One region of the Ideonella sp. sgz306126 genome, then DNA from elsewhere that is predicted to be linked to it. Evidence: predicted binding sites of a transcription regulator. Region 1 holds the regulator's gene; each other region holds the start of a gene.
What was found. The regulator sigma-54, encoded in region 1, starts transcription at its own class of promoters, with help from an activator protein. The targets are predictions, from matches to a motif close to TGGCANGNAANCTGCTTT.
Positions count from the first base shown of each region.

Region 2: the regulator sigma-54 is predicted to act here: its motif matches at 1,802-1,819, upstream of AC0N04_RS16010 (PQQ-dependent methanol/ethanol family dehydrogenase).
Region 3: the regulator sigma-54 is predicted to act here: its motif matches at 4,438-4,455, upstream of AC0N04_RS03030 (TorF family putative porin).

Region 1 covers NZ_JBVYWP010000002.1:534,016-541,552, reverse strand. The annotation lists gene AC0N04_RS06980 (serine/threonine-protein kinase) at 1-481, opposite strand, end outside; gene argS (arginine--tRNA ligase) at 575-2,275, shown strand; gene AC0N04_RS06970 (SPOR domain-containing protein) at 2,272-2,979, shown strand; gene lptA (lipopolysaccharide transport periplasmic protein LptA) at 3,101-3,712, shown strand; gene lptB (LPS export ABC transporter ATP-binding protein) at 3,709-4,491, shown strand; gene AC0N04_RS06955 (RNA polymerase factor sigma-54) at 4,585-6,093, shown strand; gene AC0N04_RS06950 (THUMP domain-containing class I SAM-dependent RNA methyltransferase) at 6,090-7,394, shown strand; gene AC0N04_RS06945 (DsbA family oxidoreductase) at 7,407-7,537, opposite strand, start outside.
Region 2 covers NZ_JBVYWP010000005.1:192,623-200,159, reverse strand. The annotation lists gene AC0N04_RS16020 (ABC transporter permease) at 1-143, opposite strand, end outside; gene moeA (molybdopterin molybdotransferase MoeA) at 344-1,615, shown strand; gene AC0N04_RS16010 (PQQ-dependent methanol/ethanol family dehydrogenase) at 1,896-3,635, shown strand; gene AC0N04_RS16005 (tripartite tricarboxylate transporter substrate binding protein) at 3,745-4,740, opposite strand; gene AC0N04_RS16000 (hypothetical protein) at 4,737-5,444, opposite strand; gene AC0N04_RS15995 (hypothetical protein) at 5,441-5,938, opposite strand; gene AC0N04_RS15990 (hypothetical protein) at 5,993-6,598, opposite strand; gene AC0N04_RS15985 (hypothetical protein) at 6,623-7,378, opposite strand; gene AC0N04_RS15980 (ABC transporter permease) at 7,375-7,537, opposite strand, start outside.
Region 3 covers NZ_JBVYWP010000001.1:657,164-664,700, reverse strand. The annotation lists gene AC0N04_RS03050 (potassium transporter Kup) at 1-143, opposite strand, end outside; gene gshA (glutamate--cysteine ligase) at 186-1,481, opposite strand; gene AC0N04_RS03040 (ammonium transporter) at 1,694-3,241, opposite strand; gene AC0N04_RS03035 (P-II family nitrogen regulator) at 3,275-3,613, opposite strand; gene AC0N04_RS03030 (TorF family putative porin) at 3,639-4,385, opposite strand; gene AC0N04_RS03025 (YifB family Mg chelatase-like AAA ATPase) at 4,673-6,199, shown strand; gene AC0N04_RS03020 (glycosyltransferase family protein) at 6,317-7,411, shown strand; gene AC0N04_RS03015 (hypothetical protein) at 7,401-7,537, shown strand, end outside.

The sequences.
Region 1 (7,537 bases):
GGATGTTGGCCGGCTTGACGTCGCGGTGGATCAGACCCTGGCGCCAGACATAGTCCAGCGCCATCGCGCACTTGAAGCCGATTTCGACCACCTGCTCCAGCGTCAGCAGCCGGTCCGGCCGGCAGAAATTGCGCAGCGTGACGCCGGGCACGTACTCCATCACCAGGTAGGCCTCGCCATCGGGTTCTTCGACCGCATCGAAGATCTGCACCACGTTGGGGTGCTGCAGCCGCCCCACCAGCGCCGCTTCGGCAGCGAAGAAGTGCGATGCGAAATGCCGCTCGGCGGCGCTGCGCCCTTCGGCCGCGCGCACCCGCTTGACCGCCACATCGCGCTGGTTGAAGTCGTCCCGCGCCAGGAAAACCTCGCTGGTCGCCCCTTCGCCCAGGCGGCGCAGCACGCGGTACTTGCCGATCTGCATCGGCAAGTCCTCGCGTGCCTGGGGGACGGTGGATTGAGGGTGGGGGTCGGTGGTCGTCACGGCGGGATCTCGCCACGGTATCGGCACTTTGGCGCCGATCTTGATTCTGCCCAGGCCGGCCGGCCACACCATGCAACCTTAGAATCCGCCCCCATGATCCAAGCCAAGGCAGAGCTCCAGGCCGCGCTGGCCGCCGCCATCGCGCAACTGGCGCCAGACGCCGCCCTCACCCCCGTGTTCGAATCGCCCAAGCAGGCCGCCCACGGCGACCTGGCGATCACCGCGGCCATGCAGCTGGCCAAGCCGCTGCGCTCCAACCCGCGCGCGGTGGCCGAGCAGCTGATCGCCGCGTTGAACGCCCAGCCTGCGGTGCAGCGCTGGGTGAGTTCGCTGGAGATCGCCGGCCCCGGCTTCATCAACCTGCGCCTGGCGCCCGCCGCCAAGCAGGCCGTGGTGGCCGAGGTGCTGGCCGCAGGCGATGGCTTCGGCCGCCAGCCGGCCAACGGCCGCAAGCTGATGATCGAGTTCGTCTCGGCCAACCCCACCGGCCCGCTGCACGTCGGCCACGCCCGCCAGGGCGCGCTGGGCGACAGCCTGTGCCACCTGTTCCAGACCCAGGGCTACGAGGTCACCCGCGAGTTCTACTACAACGACGCGGGGGTGCAGATCGCCACGCTGACCACGTCCACCCAGTGCCGCATCAAGGGCCTGAAGCCCGGCGACGCCGGCTGGCCGGAGAGCGCCTACAACGGCGACTACATCGCCGACATCGCAGCCGACTTCCTCGCCAAGAAGACGGTGAAATCCGACGACCGCGCCTTCACCGCCTCGGGCGATCCGGACGACCTGGACGGCATCCGCCAGTTCGCCGTGGCCTACCTGCGCCACGAACAGGACCTGGACCTGCAGGCCTTCGGCGTGCAGTTCGACAGCTACTACCTGGAGTCCAGCCTGTACGGCAGCGGCCGGGTCGAGCAGACGGTGCAGCGCCTGGTCGCCGCCGGCAAGACCTACGAGCAGGACGGCGCGCTGTGGCTGCGCAGCACCGAGTACGGTGACGACAAGGACCGCGTGATGCGCAAGTCCGACGGCAGCTACACCTACTTCGTGCCCGACGTGGCGTACCACGTGGCCAAGTTCGAGCGCGGCTACACCACCTGCATCAACTGCCAGGGCACGGACCACCACGGCACCATCGCCCGCGTGCGCGCCGGCCTGCAGGGCGTGGGGCTGGGCATCCCGCAGGGCTTTCCCGACTACGTGCTCAACACCATGGTGCGGGTGCTGCGCGGCGGCGAAGAGGTGAAGATCAGCAAGCGCGCCGGCAGCTACGTCACGCTGCGCGACCTGATCGACTGGACCAGCCGCGACGCGGTGCGCTTCTTCCTGATCAGCCGCAAGGCCGACACCGAGTTCACCTTCGACATCGACCTGGCGCTCAAGCAGAACGACGAAAACCCGGTGTTCTACGTGCAATACGCGCATGCCCGGATCTGCTCGGTGCTGGCCCAGGGCGCGACCCAGGGGCTCACGCCCGAGGGCGCCGACCTGTCGCTGCTGACGGCGCCCACCGAACTCGCGCTGATGCTCAAGCTGGCCGACTACCCGGACATGCTCGCGGCCGCGGCGCGCGACCTGGCGCCGCACGACGTGGCCTTCTACCTGCGCGACCTGGCCGCCGCCTTCCACAGCTACTATGGCGCCGAGCGCTTCCTGGTCGACGACCGGGCGCTGGCTGCGGCGCGTCTGGCGCTGCTGGCCGCCACCCGCCAGGTGCTGCGCAGCGCGCTGGCGCTGCTGGGCGTCGGCGCCCCCGACCAGATGTCACGCGAACCCTTGCCGGAGACCCCATGACGCGTCACACCCTCACCCGCGCGGCACAGCGCGGCGGCACGCTGGTCGGCCTGATCGTCGGCCTGCTGCTGGGCCTGGGCATCGCCCTGGGCGTCGCGCTGTACATCGCCAAGGTACCGGTGCCTTTCATCGACAAGGTGCCGCACCGCACCGCCGAGCAGGACGCGGCCGAGATCGAGCGCAACAAGAACTGGGACCCGAACGCCCCGCTGGCCGGCAAGCCGGCGCCGATCCCGAACGCCGCGTCCGCCAGCACCGCGGCCAGTGCGGCCGCCGCGCCGGCGCCGGTGGCCACCGAGCCCGCCACGCCGGCGCGCCCCGAGGCAGCGGCGCCACCAGCGCCGGCGAAGCACGAGGCGCCGAAAGACACTCGGCCGGCAGCGCCCGCCACCGCCACGGCGCCGCAGTCCACCCGCGACGCGGCGGCGATCCTGGCCGGCCAGATGCCGCCGCCCCCCGATCCCTTCGTCTACTTCGTGCAGGCCGGCGCCTATTCGAACGCCGACGACGCCGAACAGCAGCGCGGCCGGCTCGCGATGCAGGGGCTGAGTGCCACGGTGTCCGAGCGCGAGCAGGGCGGCCACACCGTGCACCGGGTGCGCCTGGGGCCGTTCGCGAGCAAGGACGAGGCCCTGGCGCAGCAGGAGCGGCTCAAGGCCGACGGCGCCGACGCGGTGCTGGTGCGGGTCGAACGCACGCACTGAGCCCGCCATCGGCGCCTGCGGGGCGCCCGAAAGTCCCCCGGAGGCGGGAATTTTCAGGGTAGGCCCGAGCATTCGCGGCGCGGGTCGACGTAGAATGATATGCAAGTTTCATGCCGCAAATATGCAGATCACCGCTTCGCTCGCCACCGTGCTGGGTCTGACCTTGATCGCCGCCCCGGCGGCGCGGGCGGAGCGAGCCGATCGCAACCAGCCCATGGTGGTGGAAAGCGACGGCGGCAGCAAGGCGGCCACGGTCGACCTGACCCGGCGCATCACCACGCTGACGGGCCATGTGGTGATCAGCCAGGGCACGCTGCAGATCCGGGCCGAGAAAGTCGAGATCCACGAGGACAGCCCGGGCCGCTTCCAGGCCACCGCCCTCGGCAGCGCCGCGCAGCCGGCCACCTTCCACCAGAAGCGCGACCGGGTCGACGAAGTGATCGAAGCGCAGGCCTTGCGCGTCGACTACGACGGCACCAACGACCGGATCCGCTTCAGCGGCGACGCCAGGATGCAGGTCCTGCGCGCCGGGGTGGTGGCCGACGAGGCGCGTGCCGCCAGCATCGTCTACGACCAGCCCACCGACACCATCACCTTCGACGGCGGCGCGGCCGCCACGTCGGGCGCGGCCCCCGGCCGGGCTCGGCTGGTGTTCGTCCCGCGCGCGGCCGATGCGCCGGCCTCGGCGCCGCTGCCGCCCACGCCTGCGTCCAGCGCGGGAGCGGGGCGTTGAACCCCGCCGCCACCGCGCCGGTTTCGCCGCCCCGGCGCGAAAGCCGCCTGGAGGCCAGCGGCCTGCGCAAGACCTACGGTGCACGCACGGTCGTCAAGAACGTGCACCTGGCGGTCGGCGCCGGCGAGGTGGTCGGGCTGCTGGGCCCCAACGGGGCCGGCAAGACGACCACCTTCTACATGGTGGTGGGCCTGGTGCGCTGCGACGCCGGTGAGATCCACATCGATGGCGTGCCGGTGCACCGCATGCCGATCCACCAGCGCTCCCGCCTGGGCCTGTCGTACCTGCCGCAGGAAGCCTCGATCTTCCGCAAGCTGACGGTCGAGGAAAACATCCGCGCCGTGCTGGAACTGCGCTATGGACCCGACGGAAAGTCGCTGCCGGAGGCCGAGATCACGCGCCTGCTGGACGGCCTGCTGCACGACCTGAGCCTGACCGGCCTGCGCGACTCACCGGCGCCGGCGCTGTCGGGCGGCGAACGGCGCCGCGTCGAGATCGCCCGTGCGCTGGCCACCCAGCCTCGCTTCATCCTGCTCGACGAGCCCTTCGCCGGGGTCGATCCGATCGCCGTGATCGAGATCCAGCGCATCATCGGCTTCCTGAAGCAGCGCGGCATCGGCGTGCTGATCACCGACCACAACGTGCGCGAGACGCTGGGCATCTGCGACCGCGCCTACATCATCAGCGAGGGCGACGTGCTGGCCGAAGGCACGCCCGCGCACATCGTCGAGAACCCGGACGTGCGCCGGGTCTACCTCGGCGAACACTTCCGGATGTGACATGTCAGCCCCCCGGTCCATCCTCGATGTCTCCAGCCCGCGACGCGGCGGGCGCCTTGCCTGGGAGCGGCCCTGCGCCGTGGCGCCCGCGCGATGAAACCGACCCTCCAAGTCCGCCTCTCCCAGCATCTGGCGCTGACGCCGCAGCTGCAGCAATCGATCCGGCTGCTGCAGCTGTCGACGCTGGAGCTGCACCAGGAAGTCGAGCAGATGCTCGAACAAAACCCCTTCCTGGAACCCGAGGAGGACGCCACGCCCTTCGAGTTCGGCGCGCTCGACCGCAGCAGCGCCAGCACCCGCGAAGAGGCCGACGCCCCGGGCAGCGCGGTCGGCGAAGGCGGTGACGAGAGCACCGGCATGGACAGCGCGGAGTTCGGCACGACCGCCCGCGACGACTGGGAGAACGGCACCGAACGGGACGACTTCGACGGCATCCGCGAAACCCCCTCGGCCGGCGCAGGCAGCGGCGACGACGACTTCGAGCCCCAGGAGCGCGCCGGCAACGGGCCCAGCCTGCAGGACCACCTGCGCCAGCAGCTCTCGGGCATGCGCCTGTCGCCGCAGGACGCCGCGGCGGTGCACGTGCTGATCGAGTCGCTGAACGACGACGGCTACCTCGACGGCACGCTCGAAGACATCGTCGCGCGGGTGGCCGATGCGCTGGACCTCCACGGCGAAGAGGCCCGCGACGAGCTGTCCGACCAGCTGCGCTGCGGCCTGAAGTGGCTGCAAAGCCTGGAGCCCGCCGGCGTCGGGGCGCTGAACCTGGGCGACTGCCTGTGCCTGCAGCTGCGCCTGCGCCCGGCCGGCCCGGAGCGCGACTGCGCGATGGCGATCTGCCGCGGCCACCTGGATCTGCTGGCCCGGCGCGACCTGCGCAAGCTGGCCGCCGCCACCGCCAGCGACGAGGCCACCGTCAAGGCGGCGCAGGCGATGATCGTCGCCTGCGAGCCCAAGCCGGGGCGGCCGTTCGCCAAGGCCGAGAGCCTGATCGTCGTGCCCGACGTGATCGTCGTGAAATCGGGCCGCAACTGGAAGGTCACGCTGAACCCCGACGTGATGCCCAAGCTGCGCGTCTCCGACCTGTACGCGCAGGCGATCCGCGGCCAGCGCGGCGGCGGCAGCCTGTCGGCGCGGCTGCAGGAAGCGCGCTGGTTCATCCGCAACATCCAGCAGCGCTTCGAGACCATCCAGCGCGTCTCGCAGGCCATCGTCGAGCGGCAGAAGGCCTTCTTCAGCCACGGCGAGATCGCGATGAAGCCGCTGGTGCTGCGCGAGATCGCCGACGAACTCGGGCTGCACGAATCCACCATCTCGCGCGTGACCACCGCCAAGTACATGGCCACGCCCTACGGCACCTTCGAGCTGAAGTACTTCTTCGGCTCGTCGCTCAACACCGATGCCGGCGGCAATGCGTCGAGCACGGCGGTGCGCGCGCTGATCAAGCAGTTCGTCGCGGCCGAGAACATCGCCAAGCCGCTGTCCGACAGCCAGATCGCCGAGATGCTCGAAGAGCAGGGCATCCAGGTCGCGCGCCGCACGGTGGCCAAATACCGCGAGGCGCTCAAGATCGCGCCCGCCAACCTGCGCAAGGCCCTATGAATCCCGCTCCGCCCGGCGCCACGCCGCGCCGTGTCCAGCGCGAGCGCGCGGCGCGCTCGTCGGTCACCACCGGCACGCTGTTCCTGCCCTGCGCCGCCGGGGTCGAACCCTGGCTGCTGGAGGAATGCACCCGCCTGCTGCCCGCCGGCACGCCGATCGAGGCCGGCCGCGGCGGCGTCTACGTCAGCGGCAGCCTGGCCGACGCGATGCGGCTCAACCTCGGCAGCCGGCTGGCGCAGCGCGTGCTGTGGCAGGTCGTGGACGGTCCGTACCGCGACGAGCACGACCTCTACGACCTGGCGTGCCACGTGCGCTGGGACGACTGGATCACCCCGCGCCACACGCTGCGCGTCGACACCTCGGCCTGGCGCTGCCCGTTGCAAAGCCTGAACTTCGCCGCGCTGCGCATCAAGGACGCGGTCTGCGACGTGATGCGCGACGCCACCGGCGAGCGGCCCAGCGTCGACACCCGCTCCCCCGATCTGGCGCTGGCGCTGCACCTCGGTCCCGACCATGCGTCGCTCAGCATCGACTTGTCCGGCGAGGCCTTGTTCAAGCGCGGCTGGCGCGAGGTCAAGGGCGAGGCGCCGCTCAAGGAGACCCTGGCCGCGGCGATGCTGGCGGCCGCCGGCTGGCAGGGCCGCGAGCAGGACGGCGGTCTGCTCGACCCCTGCTGCGGCGCCGGCACGATCGCGATCGAGGCCGCGCAGATCGCCTGCGGCATCGCGCCCGGGCTGCAGCGCCGCTTCGCGTTCGAGCGCCTGCTGCCGTTCCGCGAGCACCAGGCAGCCTGGCGCGAGATGAAGCAACAGGCCGAGGCCGCCGTCCACGCGCCGGCGGTACCGATCTGGGCCGGCGACGTGAGCTTTCGCATGACCGACTTCGCCACCCGCAACGCCGAGCGCGCCGGGGTGCTCCAGGCCATCGAGTTCAAGACCGCCGACGCGCTGCAGCGCCCGGCGCCTGCGGCGCACGGCACGATCCTGATGAACCCGCCCTACGGCGAGCGCATCGCGCCCAAGGGGCAGGGCTCGAACCGCTTCGCCGAGCGCGACAGCACCGGCGAGAAATTCGAAGGCGCGGCCGACGCGGGCGAGTTCTACGCCCGCCTGGCCGCCCACTGGAAGAAGGGCTACGCCGGCTGGACAGCCTGGGTGCTGACGCCCGAGCCCAAGCTGCCGACGCTGATGCGGCTCAAGGAGAGCCGGCGCGTGCCGATGTGGAACGGCCCGATCGAGTGCCGGATGTTCCGCTTCGACCTGGTCAGCGGCTCGATGCGCAAGGACGCGACGCCGCCCTGAGCGGCGCGACGTTCAGGCCGCCTCGGCGGCGATCTGCCGCAGCGCCTGCTCGAACACCTCGGGCGGCTGGCCGCCCGAGATCAGGTGCCGGTCGTTGATGATGATGGACGGCACCGAGTGGATGCCTGCCTGCTGCCAGCGCG
Region 2 (7,537 bases), on a different contig from region 1:
CCCAGGCCCAGCCCGATCAGGGCGCCGAACAGCGTCGCCAGGCCGCTGACCCGCAGCGACAGGCCGACGATGCGCAGCAGCTCTGCGTCGGCGCGCAGGATCAGGTGGAAGGCCAGCACCAGGCTGTCGGCGAGCGTGTTCATGCAGTGCGGAAGGGAAGGGAAGCGGGGAAGCGCACCGGGGGTGCGCTCAGGCGCGTCCCGCGGCGGGCGATTCTGTGGCGCGGCGCCCAGTCTGGCGATATGCATGGCGATGCATAGCTATTCCCGGACCCGCCGGCGGGACGGCGCGGCCGGCGCACAATCGCGCCACCTCGGCCTTTGCACGCTTGCGTTTGACGCCCATGCCTGAACTCGGTCCTTCGCCGCTCGCTGCCGGCAACGAACTCTCGGTCGACCAGGCGCGCGCCGCGATCGCCGCTGCGCTGAGCCCGGTGCGGCAGCACGAACGGGTGCCCTTGCTGGCGGCGCTGGGCCGGGTGCTGGCCGACGACGTGGTGTCGCCGATCGACGTGCCCGCGCACGACAACTCGGCGATGGACGGCTACGCGTTCAGCGGTGCCGACCTGGCACCGGACGGCGAGACGGCGCTGCGCGTCGTCGGCAGCACGGTGTTCGCCGGCACGGCGCAGATCGGCGCGATCGGGCCGGGCAGCTGCGTGCGCATCATGACCGGCGCGGTGATGCCGCCGGGCCTGGACACGGTCGTGCCGCAGGAGTTGTGCCGGCTGGACGGCGACCTCGTGCGGGTGGCCCGCGGCGTTCTGCGGCGCGGCGAGAACCGCCGCCACCGCGGCGAGGACCTGGCGCAGGGCCGCGCGGCGCTGACCGCGGGCCGGTGGCTGCGGCCGGCCGACCTGGGCCTGATCGCGTCGCTGGGTCAGGCCGAGGTGAGCGTGCGCCGGCGCCTGCGCGTGGCCTTGTTCTCGACCGGCGACGAGTTGCGGCTGCCGGGCGAGCCGCTGGCACCGGGCTGCATCTACGACAGCAACCGCTACAGCCTGATGGCGGCGCTGACGCGGCTGGGCGTCGAGATCATCGATCTCGGCCGCGTGGCGGATGACCGCGGGGCGCTGGCCGCCACGCTGGACGAGGCGATCGCCCGCGCCGACGTGGTGATGACCAGCGGCGGCGTCAGCGTCGGCGATGCCGATCACACCCGCGAGCTGCTGGCCATGCGGGGCGAGGTGGGGTTCTGGAAGGTGGCGATGCGCCCGGGCCGGCCCTTCGCGTTCGGCCCGTTGCGCGCCGAGGCCGGCCGCAGCGCCTGGCTGTTCGCGCTGCCGGGCAACCCGGTGGCCGCGCTGGTGACCTTCTACGCGCTGGCCCGCGAGGCCTTGCTGAGCCTGGCCGGCGCGCGCGAGCCGGCCTTGCCGCGCCTGCGCGCGCGCAGCGAAGCGGCGATCCGCAAGCGTCCCGGCCGGACCGAGTTCCAGCGCGGCATCGTCACGCCGGCGCCGTCCGGCGGCTGGCAGGTGCGCATCACCGGCGCGCAGGGTGCCGGCATCCTGCGCAGCATGAGCGAGGCCAACGCGCTCGTGGTGCTGGGCCACGAGCAGGGCTCGGTGGCGGCCGGCGACGAGGTCGAGGTCTGGCTGTTCGACGGCCTGGCGTGACCGGCGAGGGCCGCGACGCGCGGGCGCGGCGGCGCAGGGTTTGATCGGGCCGGTTGTTCCAGAAGCGCGCGCCGGCGCCGGCCTGTCGCGAGACCAGGCCCGGATGCGCTGCCGCGAGTGCTCAAGCCTGTGACAGACCTTGCGGGTTAGCCCTTGAGTTTTGCGCTGCGGTGGAAACGCCGCACCTGGCACGCTAGTTGCCGTTAGTGGCCTCCGGACCGTCGGCCGATCGGGTCGATGTGACACCTGTGCCCCCTCACTAGGAAGAAGGAGACAACCCATGCGCATGAAATTGCTCACCCTGATGGTGACCCTCGGCGTGTCGTCGATGGCCGCCCAGGCCGTGGTGACCGACCAGATGATCGCCAACGACGCCAAGTCGACGAACGACGTGTTGACCTGGGGGATGGGAACCCAGGGTCAACGCTATTCCCCGCTCAAGCAGATCAACCCCAGCACCATCGGCCACCTGGTGCCGGCCTGGTCGTTCTCGTTCGGCGGCGAGAAGCAGCGCGGCCAGGAATCACAGCCGCTGGTGCACAACGGCAAGATGTTCGTCACCGCCTCGTATTCGCGCATCTACGCGCTGGATCTGGCGACCGGCAAGAAGCTGTGGAAGTACGAGCAGCGCCTGCCCGACGGCATCATGCCCTGCTGCGACGTGATCAACCGCGGCGCCGCGCTGTACGACAACCTGGTGATCTTCGCCACGCTGGACGCCCAACTGGTGGCGCTGAACCAGGACACCGGCGACGTGGTCTGGAAGGAAAAGATCGACGACTACAACGCCGGGTACTCGGCGTCCGCCGCGCCGCTGATCGCCGAAGGCCTGCTGCTGACCGGGGTGTCCGGCGGCGAGTTCGGCATCTCGGGCCGGGTCGAGGCCCGCAACCCGCGTACCGGCGCGCTGGTGTGGACCCGTCCGACCGTCGAAGGCCAGATGGGCTACCGCTACGACGACAAGGGCAACAAGATCGAGAACGGCATCTCCGGCACCCCCGGCCAGACCTGGCCGGGCGACATGTGGAAGACCGGCGGCGCCGCCACCTGGCTGGGCGGCACCTACAACGCCAAGACCGGCCTGGCCTACTTCGGCACCGGCAATCCAGCGCCGTGGAACAGCCACCTGCGCCCCGGCGACAACCTGTTCTCGTGCTCGACCGTGGCGATCGACGTCAAGACCGGCAAGATCGTCTGGCACTACCAGGGCACGCCCAACGACGGCTGGGACTTCGACGGCGTCAACGAGTTCATCACCTACGACGACGGCGGCAAGATCCTCGGCGGCAAGGCCGACCGCAACGGCTTCTTCTACGTCATCGACGCCAAGAACGGTCACCTGGAGAACGCGTTCCCCTTCGTCAAGAAGATCACCTGGGCTTCGGGCATCGACTTGAAGACCGGCCGGCCGAACTTCATTCCCGAAAGCCGTCCGGGCGATCCGACCGCCTCGGCCGACGGCAAGAAGGGCAAGGAGATCTTCAACGCACCTTCGTTCCTCGGCGGCAAGAACCAGATGCCGATGGCCTACTCGCCCGACACCAAGCTGTTCTACGTGCCGGCCAACGAATGGGGCATGGAGATCTGGAACGAGCCGGTGACCTACAAGAAGGGCGCGGCCTACCTGGGCGCCGGCTTCACGATCAAGACGCTGAACGACGATTACATCGGCGCGATGCGCGCGATCGATCCGAAGACCGGCAAGATCGTCTGGGAAGACAAGAACTTCGCGCCCTTGTGGGGCGGCGTTCTGACCACCGGCGGCAACCTGGTGTTCTGGGGCACGCCGGAGGGCTACCTGCAGGCAGCCGATGCCAAGACCGGCAAGATCGTCTGGAAGTTCCAGACCGGTTCGGGCGTGGTCGCGCCTCCGATCACCTGGGAGGACAAGGGCGAACAGTACGTCGCCGTGGTTTCGGGCTGGGGCGGCGCGGTGCCGCTGTGGGGCGGCGAGGTGGCCAAGCGCGTGAGCTTCCTGGAGCAGGGCGGCTCGGTCTGGGTCTTCAAGCTGCTGAAGTGATCTGACGCGGCATGCGCTGCCCGGCCGGGCAGCATGCTGAAAGGGCCCCGCACGCGGGGCCTTTTTTTCGTCTCGCTCCCGCGTCGCGGCCGGGTTGCGCCGCGCCGGATCAGTCGGGTTTGCGCGCCAGGCCGAGCCGCGCGGTGGCACGCTGCTCGGCGGCGTAGGCCTCGCGCATCGACTGGCCGTAGTCGGCCGAGTTCAGGTAGGCCAGTTCCTGGTCGTACTTGGCCAGGGCCGCGATGTGGGCCGGGTCGAACATCGCGGTCTTGAAGGCGTCGTGCAGCTTCTGCACCACCGCGGGCGCCATGCCGGCGGGGCCGGCCAGGCCGTAGGGGGAATTGGCGACGATGCCCAGCCCCAGCTCCTTGAGCGTCGGCACCGTCGGCCAGCGCTTGGTGCGGGTCGCGCCGAAGGTGGCCAGCAGCCGCAGGCGGCCGCCGTCGACGAAGGGCGCGAAGCCGTTCGAGTTCACGCCCACCATCACCTGGCCCGAGGCCACCGCCAGCATCTGCTCGGCCGTGCCTTTGTAAGGCACGTGGATGTAGCGCAGGCCGCGCGAGTGCATCAGCTCGTCCATCACCAGGTGGGGCGTGGTGCCCACGCCGTTGGTGGAGACCGTCATCTCGCCGGGGTGGGCCTTGGCCCAGGCGAACAGGTCGTCGACGCTGCGGAACGGGCTGGCGGCGGGCACGACGATGCCGAAGGTCACGCCGCTGATCTGGATGATCGGCGTGGTGTCGCGGATCGGATCCCACAGCACCTTCTGGATCCAGGGCGCGCGGAACACCGTCTGCGGCATCTGGCCGATCGTGTAGCCGTCCGGCGCCGCCGACTGCAACACCGGCATCACCAGCGTGCCGCCGGCGCCGGCGCGGTTCTCGATCGCGATCTTCTGGCCGAGCTGCTTGCCGGCCAGATCGGCCAGCAGTCGCAAGGTCAGGTCGGTGGCGCCGCCCGCAGGCCAGGGCACCCAGAGCGAGATCGTCCGGTTCGGGAACGGAGCGTCGCCTTGGGCTCGGGCGCGGCGGCCGGTGGCCAGCAGGCCGGTGCCGAGCGCGGCCAGGCCGTGCAGCCAGCGGCGGCGGGACAGGGGGGAGGTCATTCCCATTCGGTCAACTCCATGGTCAGGTCACCTCCGCTGAGGAAGGTGGAATGGGCCGGCTCGTGTCGTTCGAGCCGGGTCAGGCCCACGCCGGGGCAGTACCACTCCAGCGTGGTCAGCGGCAGGTCGGTCCAGCCGACCACCGGGTCGGCGAACAGCTTCAGGACGGCGCTGCCCTGGACGCGCACGCAGCCCCGGAACGAGCCGGCGCGCGTGGCCAGGGTCTGGTTGAGCGCGGCGATCGTGTAGGTCATCGGAATCGACGGGTGGCTGTAGCGCAGCTCGGGCGGGAACTCCTGGCGCCGCCGCAGCAGGTAGGCGGTGGTGCTGGCCTGCCAGGTGGTGCCCACCACGAGCGGCAGCTTCAGCACGTAGCGCACCGGCTTGTCCAGCTTGGGCTCCGGATCCAGGTCGCTCTTGCTGGCGACGCGGTAGATGCCGGTGTCGTCGCTGCGCAGCCAGTAGTCCACGCCGGCATCGTCGCGGCGCAGGTAGACCGAGCCGCCGTCCAGGCGCTCGCTGCCCAGCGAGGTGATCACCTGGGTCTCGTGCTGGACGAGGTTGTTGTCGTCGGTCGTGGTGGTGTCGTAGACCCAGCGGTGGCCGCGCTCCAGCGGGAACAGCGCGGCCGTGGGCGGCGGCGAGCACGCCCCCAGCAGGCCCGCCGACGCGAGCCCCAGCAACCAGAGGCTGGTGCGCGTCATTTTTCGGGCAGCCTCGGAATGGGCAGGTCGCGCACCTTGATCTCCTGCTCGTCGTTGCCGGGCATCAGCCACGCCAGGCCGCCGCGCTTGCCGCGCATCGGCTTGGCCGTTCCCATCTGGCTCACGCCTTCGCGGGCCTTCTTCATCGCCTCGCTGAGCACCGAGTGCAAGTCCTTGCTGTAGGGCAGCCGATAGGCGCGGGGCTGGGTCACCGGCTTGCCGTCCTCGATCGCGTTGACCCAGATATACAAGGCGCCGGAGGACTTGGCGCTGGGCTCGTCGAACACCGCGGCCAGCAGCACGAAGCGCTCGGGCAGCGGATCGGCGGCGGGCCAGCCGGACAGGTCGTGCGCCATGTCGTGGACCCAGAAATAGAACACCGCCACGAAGGCCACCAGCGCGGCCTTGAGCCAGGCCGGCCAGTTCGACGACAGCAGCGCCAGGGTCGTCAGCGCGGCCAGCACGACGAAGGAGAGGACCAGCGCCAGCGTCATGACGGCGATCCGCGGCGATGCGCCGGCTTGCAAGTGGAATTGCCTGGGGCCATGTCAGATCCTTTGCACCAGCGATTTGGGCAGCGTGTTGATGTTGGCGACGCCGCCGTCGGGCAGCACCGTGAAGCGAACGGCCGTGGCTTCGTCGCCCTTGCGGGCCAGCGTGACCTGGCCGTAGAAGACGACGTCGGCGCGCGGGTTGACCTTGATCACCGAAACGTTGACGTCGACCGGCTTGCCGTCCTTTGAGTCGTAGTAGTTGACGTTGACAGTGAATTCGCCCGGCACCAGGCCGCGCACCGTCACCACTTCCTGGTTCAGCGGGTTGATGATCTCGTGGCCGTTGACCACCATGCGCTCGAAGCCGCTGCCGCGGCTGTCATGGTCCAGGTGCATCAGGCCGGCCTCGCGCTGGCGGAACCAGACCAGGTTGCCGGCCGGGTCCTGCACCCAGGTGTCGATGTCGTCGGGGTTCATGTCGGCCCACGAGACGGTGATGATGAACTCGGCCTTCGACGGGATGTCGCCGGCCTTCAGCGCCTTCGGGTTCATCGCCAGCAGCGCGATGATGAAGCAGAACACGAAGGCGATCAGCATGTTGAACAACATGTCGTAGAACGGATCGACCTCGGGCTCGCGGGCGTGGCGGCGGCTGGGCATGGCGGTGCGGCGGGCGGCTGCGGGTCACGCTGCGGCGGCCGGCGTCGCCACGGGGGCTTGCGCGGGCACCGGCGCGGCGGCCGCCATGCGCCGCAGGCCCTCGCGCTGGCAGTCGGCCAGCAGGCGGTCGGCGAAACGATCCAGCCGGGTCAGCTGCAGGCCCAGCAGGATGTTGCCCACCAGGCCCACCATCGTGGTCAGCAAGGCCACGCCCAGGCCGCTGGTGAGGCTCTTGAGCAGGTCCTGAGACTGCGACGGATCGAAGCTCTGCAGGTGGCCGATGTGCAGCGCCAGGATCGAGAAGCCGATCACCTTGCCCAGCAGGCCCAGCTTGAGCTGGATGCCGTTGACCCACCAGGCGGTCTGCTGCGGGCCGTGGGTGTCTTCGAGCAGCAGGTCCAGCGGGGTGGCGCTGTCCAGGCCGGCGGTGGCGAGCGCGCGCAGGTAGTCGCCGGCCCAGCCTTGCACCGAGAGCAGCGGGGCACCCTGGCGGGCCGCGTCGAGCCAGCGGCGCTGGCGTTCCAGTTCGCGCGAGCGGGCGCCGGACCACAGCGTGGACGTCGCGAACACGACGATGATCACCAGCGTCAGCCCGGTCGGGTCCGAGTGCAGCAGCAGCGCCCAGACGCCGCGCACGCCCAGCAGCCAGACCGCGAAGACCAGCAAGCCGCCCAGCGTCAGCCATTCGAACCACAGCGGCTCGACCTCGCCGCCCGGGCTGTCGCGCAGGGCGCGTTCGCGCGGCCGGGCGAGCCGGTTCAGCACCAGCGCCAGCTTCATGCCGGACCTCCGGGACCGCGCTTGGTCAGCGCGCCGAAGCCGCGCTGCGGGTCGTAGCCCCAGGTGGCCAGCGCAAAGCACAGCGCCAACGTCCCCAGCACCACCCAGGGCGAGGCGCCGGGGTCCTTGCCGTAGAGAGCGAAGCGCATCCATTCGACC
Region 3 (7,537 bases), on a different contig from region 1:
TTGAGCGCGTAGAGCGGGCTGGTCCCGATGTCGCCATAGACGACGCCCAGGGCGGCCAGCGTCAGGCCGGCCAGCGCCGATGGGGATCGGGAGGGTTTATGAGAAGCGCTCAAGATGCAGGGGGCAGGCTTCGATGACGCCATGCGAGACGCCCGGGGCGGCGCCTGGCATGGCGGGGGCGGGTGTCAGTCGTACACCTCGGCGTTGGGGTCGGTGGCTTCGAGCTCGTAGGACGCGGCCAGCATCGCCAGCCGGCCGATCACCCCGTACATGTAGAAGCGGTTCGGTGCGCTGGCACCGGGGCGGGTGCCCAGGCGGGGGAGCAGGTGGCTCTCCTCGAAGGCCAGCGGCACGAAGGCGGCACCGGGTGCGTTCAGGTTCTCGTCGATGCCGCGGTCGGCATGGATGCGGTAGAAACCGCCGACCACGTAGCGGTCGATCATGTAGACCACCGGCTCGGCCACGGCCTCGTTGACCCGCTCGTAGGTCGGCACGCCTTCCTGGATGATCACCGAGCTGACCTCCTGGCCGTCCTTGACCACCGCCATCTTGTTGCGGGTACGGCGGTTCACCTCGGTGAGTTCCTTGGCGTCGCGCACCGTCATGATGCCCATGCCATAGGTGCCGTTGTCGGCCTTGACGACCACGAACGGCTTTTCGTTGATGCCGTATTCCTTGTGCTTGCGGCGGATCTTGGTCAGCAGCGCATCGACCTGCGTCTGCACGCAGTCCAGGCCGCGGTCGTCCTGCCAGTTCACCTCGCCGCACTGGGCGTACATCGGATTGATCAGCCACGGGTCCATGCCCAGCAGCTTGGCGAACTTCTTCGCCACTTCCTCGTAGGCCCGGAAATGATGGGATTTGCGTCGCACCGCCCAGCCGGCATGCAGCGGCGGCAGCAGGTATTGCTCGTTCAGGTTCTCCAGCACCTTGGGGATGCCGGCGGACAGGTCGTTGTTGAGCAGGATGGTGCAGGGGTCGAAGTTCTTCAGGCCCAGCCGACGCCCCGTGCGCTTGAGCGGCTCCAGCGTCAGCGAGCTGCCATCGGGCAGTTCGAGCACCGTCGGTTCGGTGATGCCCTCGTCCAGCGTGCCCAGGCGCACGTTCAGGCCTGCCTGCCCGAAAATCTGCATCAGCCGCTGCACGTTCATCAGGTAGAACATGTTGCGGGTGTGCTTTTCCGGGATCAGCAGCAGGTTCTTGGCTTCCGGGCAGATCTTCTCGATTGCCGCCATCGCCGCCTGCACCGCCAGCGGCAGCATCTCGGGCGTCAGGTTGTTGAAGCCGCCGGGGAACAGGTTGGTGTCCACCGGCGCGAGCTTGAAGCCGGCGTTGCGGATGTCCACCGAGGTGTAGAACGGCGGCGTGTGCTCCATCCATTCGAGCCGGAACCAGCGTTCGATGGCCGGCATCGATTCCAGGACGCGTTGTTCCAACTCGTTGATCGGGCCGGTGAGCGCAGTAACCAGGTGCGGAACCATGAGAGTGGGCTTGGGAAAGGGAGGACGACCGATTCTGGCAGATCGGGGATCGTTTCCGTGCACCCTGGACGACAGGGGGCGGTCCGCGGTCAAGGGGGCGGAGCTTGGCACGGCCCAACGAAAAAAGGGGACTGCCCTAGGACAGTCCCCAACTCGCTCCGATTGCTCGGTTCGTTGCGGAGCCGGCGCGGGCCGGCTCCCGGTTCATGGCATCACTTGCCGTAGGCGGTTTCGCCGTGCGAGCTGATGTCCAGACCTTCGCGTTCCTCTTCCTCGGTCACCCGCAGGCCGATCACCATATCGACCAGCTTGTAGGCGACGAACGAGACCACGCCCGACCAGACGATGGTCAGCATCACGGCCTTGGCCTGAATCCAGACCTGGGCCGCGATCGAGTAGGCGTCCGGCGTGGTCATGGTCACCGAGACCCAGTCGGCCACCGTGCTCGGGCCGCCGAGGCTGGGCGAGTTGAACACGCCGGTCAGCAGCGCACCCAGGATGCCACCCACGCCATGGACGCCGAAGACGTCCAGCGTGTCGTCCGCACCGATGATCTTCTTCAGACCGGTCACGCCCCACAGGCAGGCGAAGCCGGCGACCAGGCCGATCACCAGCGCCCCGCCGATGCCCACGTTGCCGCAGGCCGGGGTGATGGCGACCAGGCCCGCCACGGCGCCCGAGGCGGCACCCAGCATCGAGGCCTTGCCCTTGTGCAGCGCTTCACCGAGCGACCACGACATCACCGCGGCGGCTGTGGCCAGCAAGGTGTTGAAGAAGGCCAGGGCGGCGACGCCGTTGGCTTCCAGCGCCGAGCCGGCGTTGAAGCCGAACCAGCCCACCCACAGCAGGGCCGAGCCCACCATCGTCAGCGTCAGGCTGTGCGGGGCCATCGATTCCTTGCCATAGCCCACGCGCTTGCCGATCAGGATCGCACCCACCAGGCCCGCGACCGCGGCGTTGATGTGCACCACCGTGCCGCCGGCGAAGTCCAGCGCGCCCATGTTCCACAGGTAGCCGGCCTTGGCGTTCATCGCGTCCACGACGGCCTTGCTGGAGTAGGCGTCCGGGCCTTCCCAGAACCAGACCATGTGGGCGATCGGCGCGTAGCTGAAGGTGAACCACAGCGCCATGAAGGCCAGCACCGCGGAGAACTTCATGCGCTCGGCGAACGAGCCCACGATCAGCGTGCAGGTGATGCCAGCGAAGGTCGCCTGGAACGCGGCGAACACCAGCTCAGGCAGGTAGACGCCCTTGCTGAAGGTCGCACCGTTGGCAAACGTGCCTGCGACGTTGTCCCAGATGCCCTTCATGAACAGCCGGTCGAAGCCGCCGATGAACGGAGCGAACGTGCCACTGCCCTCGGTGAACGCGATGCTGTAGCCGTAGATGGCCCACAGCACGACGATCATCGAGAAGGTGACCATCACCTGCATCAGCACGCTCAGCATGTTCTTGCTGCGCACCAGGCCGCCGTAGAACAGCGCCAGGCCCGGCACGGTCATCATGATGACCAGCAGGGTCGAGACCATCATCCAGGCGGTGTCGCCCTTGTTGGGCACCGGCTGCGAGGCCGCGGCGGCGGCGTCGGATGCCGCCGCCGAGGCGGCGGGGGCCGCTGCCGCCGCGCTGGCGTCAGGTGCCGGCGTGGCGGCCGCCGAGGCGACCGCGACCGGGGCGGAGGCGGCGTCCTGGGCGAACGACGTCCCCGCGAAGCCCAGGACCGCGAGGCCCAGGGCGAGGGAAGCAATCAGCTTTCTCATGGTGTTTTCTGTAGGTTGGTTGCTTGGGGGCGATCAGAGCGCGTCCTTGCCGGTCTCGCCGGTGCGGATGCGAACGACTTGTTCGAGGGCAGAGACGAAGATCTTGCCGTCGCCGATCTTGCCGGTGCGGGCCGAGGCCTCGATGGCTTCGATCACGCGGTCCACCAGCGCGTCGTCGACGGCGGCTTCGATCTTCACCTTGGGCAGGAAGTCGACCACGTACTCCGCGCCGCGGTACAGCTCGGTGTGGCCCTTCTGGCGGCCGAAGCCCTTGACTTCGGTCACCGTGATGCCTTGCACGCCGATGGCGCTCAGGGCCTCACGCACTTCGTCAAGCTTGAACGGCTTGACAATCGCGGTCACCATCTTCATGGCTGTTTCCTTTGCTGAAGGGGGTTCAGAAGCTGTACTTGACGCCGGCGACCAGGGCCGACTTGCCCAGGAACTTGCCGCTCGGGCTGACGTAGAGCGTCTTGTCCGCATCGGTGCCCATCGCGGCCAGGCTCAGCGTCACGCCGTTGCCCAGGTCCTTGCCCAGCGTCAGCGAGTAGTCGGTGTAGCTGAAGCTGCCGTTGTTCTTGACCTGCTGGTGACCGATGTGCGGCGCCAGCGACCAGCCCTTGCCCAGGTCGAAGTTGGCGACGGCCTCGAGGTAGCCGCTGTTCTTGCTGTCGGCGAAGCCGAACAGGTTGGTCACGCTGTCCGAGTACTTGACCGTGAAGACGTTGTAGGTCAGATCGGCGTAGATCTCGGTCGTGTTGGCGCTGGTCGGCAGCTTGTTGTTGACGTAGACATAGCTCAGGAGGCCGGCGTCGAAGGTCAGTCCCTTGGCCACCTCGCCCTTCCAGCCACCGTACAGGTCCCACTCGACGCTGTCGCTGCCGCCCGCGTCCTTGATCCAGTTGATGTTCGACAGCCAGGTGCCCAGGTAGACGCCGTTCGGGCCGGCGTAGTCGATGCCGCCCTGGATGGCCGGGTCCAGGTGGGTCTGCGAGATGCCGCGGTAGCGGTAGTCGGTGACGACGCCGATGTTGTAGGTGATCGGGCTGGCGGCCGGTGCGGCGGCATCGTCGGCAAAGCTCAGGCCCGGCACGGCGGACACGGCCAGCACGGCGGCCATCGAAACGAACGACTTCTTGATCATGGATGCGAACTCCTGGTGCAGGGGGTGGGTGATGAAGGGGATCGCAGTCCCTTTTGCAGCTTCCGTGCCATGCCGTGCGACGCCGGGCCATCCGCCTGTGAGACCGACCGTGGTGGTGCGCCCAGCTCTTCTGAATGCCTTCCGACCGTGCATCGGAGCGGGCATGCACGACCGTGGTGCGCGGTGAGCGGCACTGTTGCAGTGCATGCCCATGCAAGCCCGGGTGGCGGCACAATCCGAGCCAGGAGCCGGCGACGTACCGCGCTCCACAGACAGGGAGGCGTGCCATGTCATTGGCGGTGGTGTCCAGCCGGGCGCTGGACGGATTGAAGGCGCCGGAGGTCCGGGTCGAGGTGCACCTGGCCAACGGCCTGCCCAGCTTTTCGCTGGTCGGCCTGGCCGAGACCGAGGTCAAGGAGGCCCGCGAGCGGGTGCGCGCGGCGCTGGCGCAAAGCGGCTTCGAGTTTCCCCACAACAAACGCGTCACCGTCAACCTGGCGCCTGCCGATCTGCCGAAGGAATCCGGCCGTTTCGACTTGCCGATCGCCATCGGCATCCTGGCTGCGCAAGGGGTGATCGATCCGTCGCGGCTGGCCGGGGTCGAACTGGCGGGCGAGCTGTCGCTGGCGGGCGAACTGCGTCCGGTGCGGGGCGCGCTGGCGCTGGCGCTGGCCGCACGGGCCCAGGCCGCCGCCCGCACGCTGGTGCTTCCCACGGCCAGCGCGGCCGAGGCGGCTCGGGTGCCGGGGCTGGACGTTCGGGCCGCCGCTCACCTGGGCGACGTGGTCGCCAGCCTGCTGCCCGAGGGGGCGACCGCGTTGCCGCGCGCCGAGCCCGCCGCGGTGTCGCCGGCCGCTGCCGGGCCGGATCTCAGCGACGTTCGCGGCCAGGCGGGGGCCCGACGCGCGCTCGAAATCGCCGCGGCGGGCGGGCACAGCCTGCTGCTGATCGGCCCGCCGGGCTCGGGCAAGTCGATGCTGGCGCAGCGGCTGCCGGGCCTATTGCCGCCGATGAGCGACGAAGAGGCGCTGGCCAGCGCGGCGCTGCTCGGCTTGTTGCACGGCGGTTTCGACCCCGCGGCATGGCGGCGCCGACCGGTGCGCAGCCCGCACCACAGTGCGAGCGCGGTGGCGCTGGTCGGCGGCGGTGTGCCTCCGCGACCGGGCGAGATCTCGCTGGCCCATGCCGGCGTGCTGTTTCTCGACGAGCTGCCCGAATTCCAGCGTGCGGCGCTGGAAGCGCTCCGGGAGCCGCTGGAGACGGGCCAGATCACGATCTCGCGGGCCGCGCGGCAAGCCCAGTTTCCGGCGCGCTTCCAGCTCGTGGCGGCCATGAATCCCTGCCCCTGCGGCTGGCTGGGCGCGTTCGCGGCCACCGGTCGCCACTGCCGTTGCACGCCCGACGCGGTGGCCCGCTACCAGGGCCGCCTGTCCGGGCCGCTGCTCGACCGGATCGACATGCAGATCGAGGTGCCGGCTGTCGCGCCGGGAGAGTTGCTGGCGGTGCCGCCGGCCGAATCGTCGGCCGCGGTGGCGCAGCGGGTCTCCGCCGCGCGCGAGCGGCAGCGCATGCGGCTGGCCGGCCACCCGAATGCGCAGCTGGCAGGGGCCGACCTGGACGCCGCGTGTTCGCTCGATGCCGCGACCCTGGCCTTCGTCCGCAACGCCGCCACCCGGCTGGGCTGGTCGGGGCGCAGCCTGCACAAGGCGATGAAGCTGGCCCGCACCGTGGCGGACCTGGCCGGTCACGACGAGGTGCAGGTGGCCGACCTGGCCGAAGCCATCCAGCTTCGCCGGGCGCTGCCGCAGCGCTGAACCGGCCGCTGCGGTCGGACGGCAGGGAGCCGACGCGCCTGGGCTAGACTGGACCGAGCCCCTGGCGCGCGGCAGCGTTGTCGTGCCGGTCGGTGCCCGCTGCAGGAGTCGCCTGTCTTGACCCGTCCCTTGGTGATCGCCTTTCTGGCCTGCAACAAGAACCCGGCACGCTACCGCCAGGACGCCTCCTTCGTGTACCGCTGCGAGAACCTGGCGCTGGCGCTGGCGGGGCTGGGACACGAGATCTTCGTCGGCCATCTCAACGACTGCCCGGCGCAGCGCTTCGATGGGGTGGTGCTGCACCGGCCGCGGCTGACCTGGCGCCTGCAATGGTGGCTGCCGCGCTGGCGCCGGCAGCGCACCCGGGTGATCGCCGACGTCGACGACCTGATCTTTCTGCCGGACCTGGCCTCGGCCAGCCCCGGCGTGCTCAACGGACTGGTCAGCGAAGGCGAGATCCGGACCCTGTTCTGCGCCCACTGGCGCGCGCTGCAGCAAGTCGACCGGGTCAGCGTCTCGACGGTGCAGCTGCGCGACGAGCTGCAGGCGGCGGTTCGTGCGCAGGGCGGGGCGGCCCCGCCGATCGCCGTGTTGCCCAATGCTGTGCACTGGCGCTGGCGCGGCCTGCCGGCGACCCCCCTGCAAGCCACGCCGCCGCTGATCAGCTACCTGCCCGGCACCCGCAGCCATGACCGCGACTTCGCCCTGGTCGCGCCGGTGCTGCAGCAGGTCTTGCGCCGCCACCCCGAGGTCCGGATCGAGGTGACCGGCCCGGGTCATTTCCCGCTCGACCTGCCCGACGCCCAGGTCGTGCGCCTGGCGCGGCACGACTTCGCGTTCTATCCCGACGTGGTGCGACGCGCCCACGTCAATCTGCTACCGCTGGAGCCGACCCGCTTCAACCGTTGCAAGACCGCGCTCAAAGTGCTGGAGGCCGGCTTCTGGCAGATTCCGACGCTGTGCTCGCCGTTGGCGGATGCCCGGCGGTTCGAGGGCGCCGGAGCCTGGGTGGCGAAGGCGGAGGCGGACTGGGACACCCTGCTGGAGCGCCTGCTGAGCGATGCGCCGTGGTACCGGCAACAGACGCAGGGCTTGCGCGAGCGGGTGCTGGCGCAGGCCGATATCCATGCGGTGGCCCGCGCGTGGCTGGATTTCGTCCTGGCACCGAACGGTGCGGGGGCGGACGGCGGCGAGGCACTCGATGCTTGCTAGCTCGGCGCCTGCGGTGGCGGGCCGGCGCTGGCGGGCTCTCGCGCCCGCCTGGCTGCAGGCCTGGTGGGGCCGGCGTCGTCGGCAGGCGGGCCGCTACGACCAGATCACGCTGGCCTGGTTCACGGC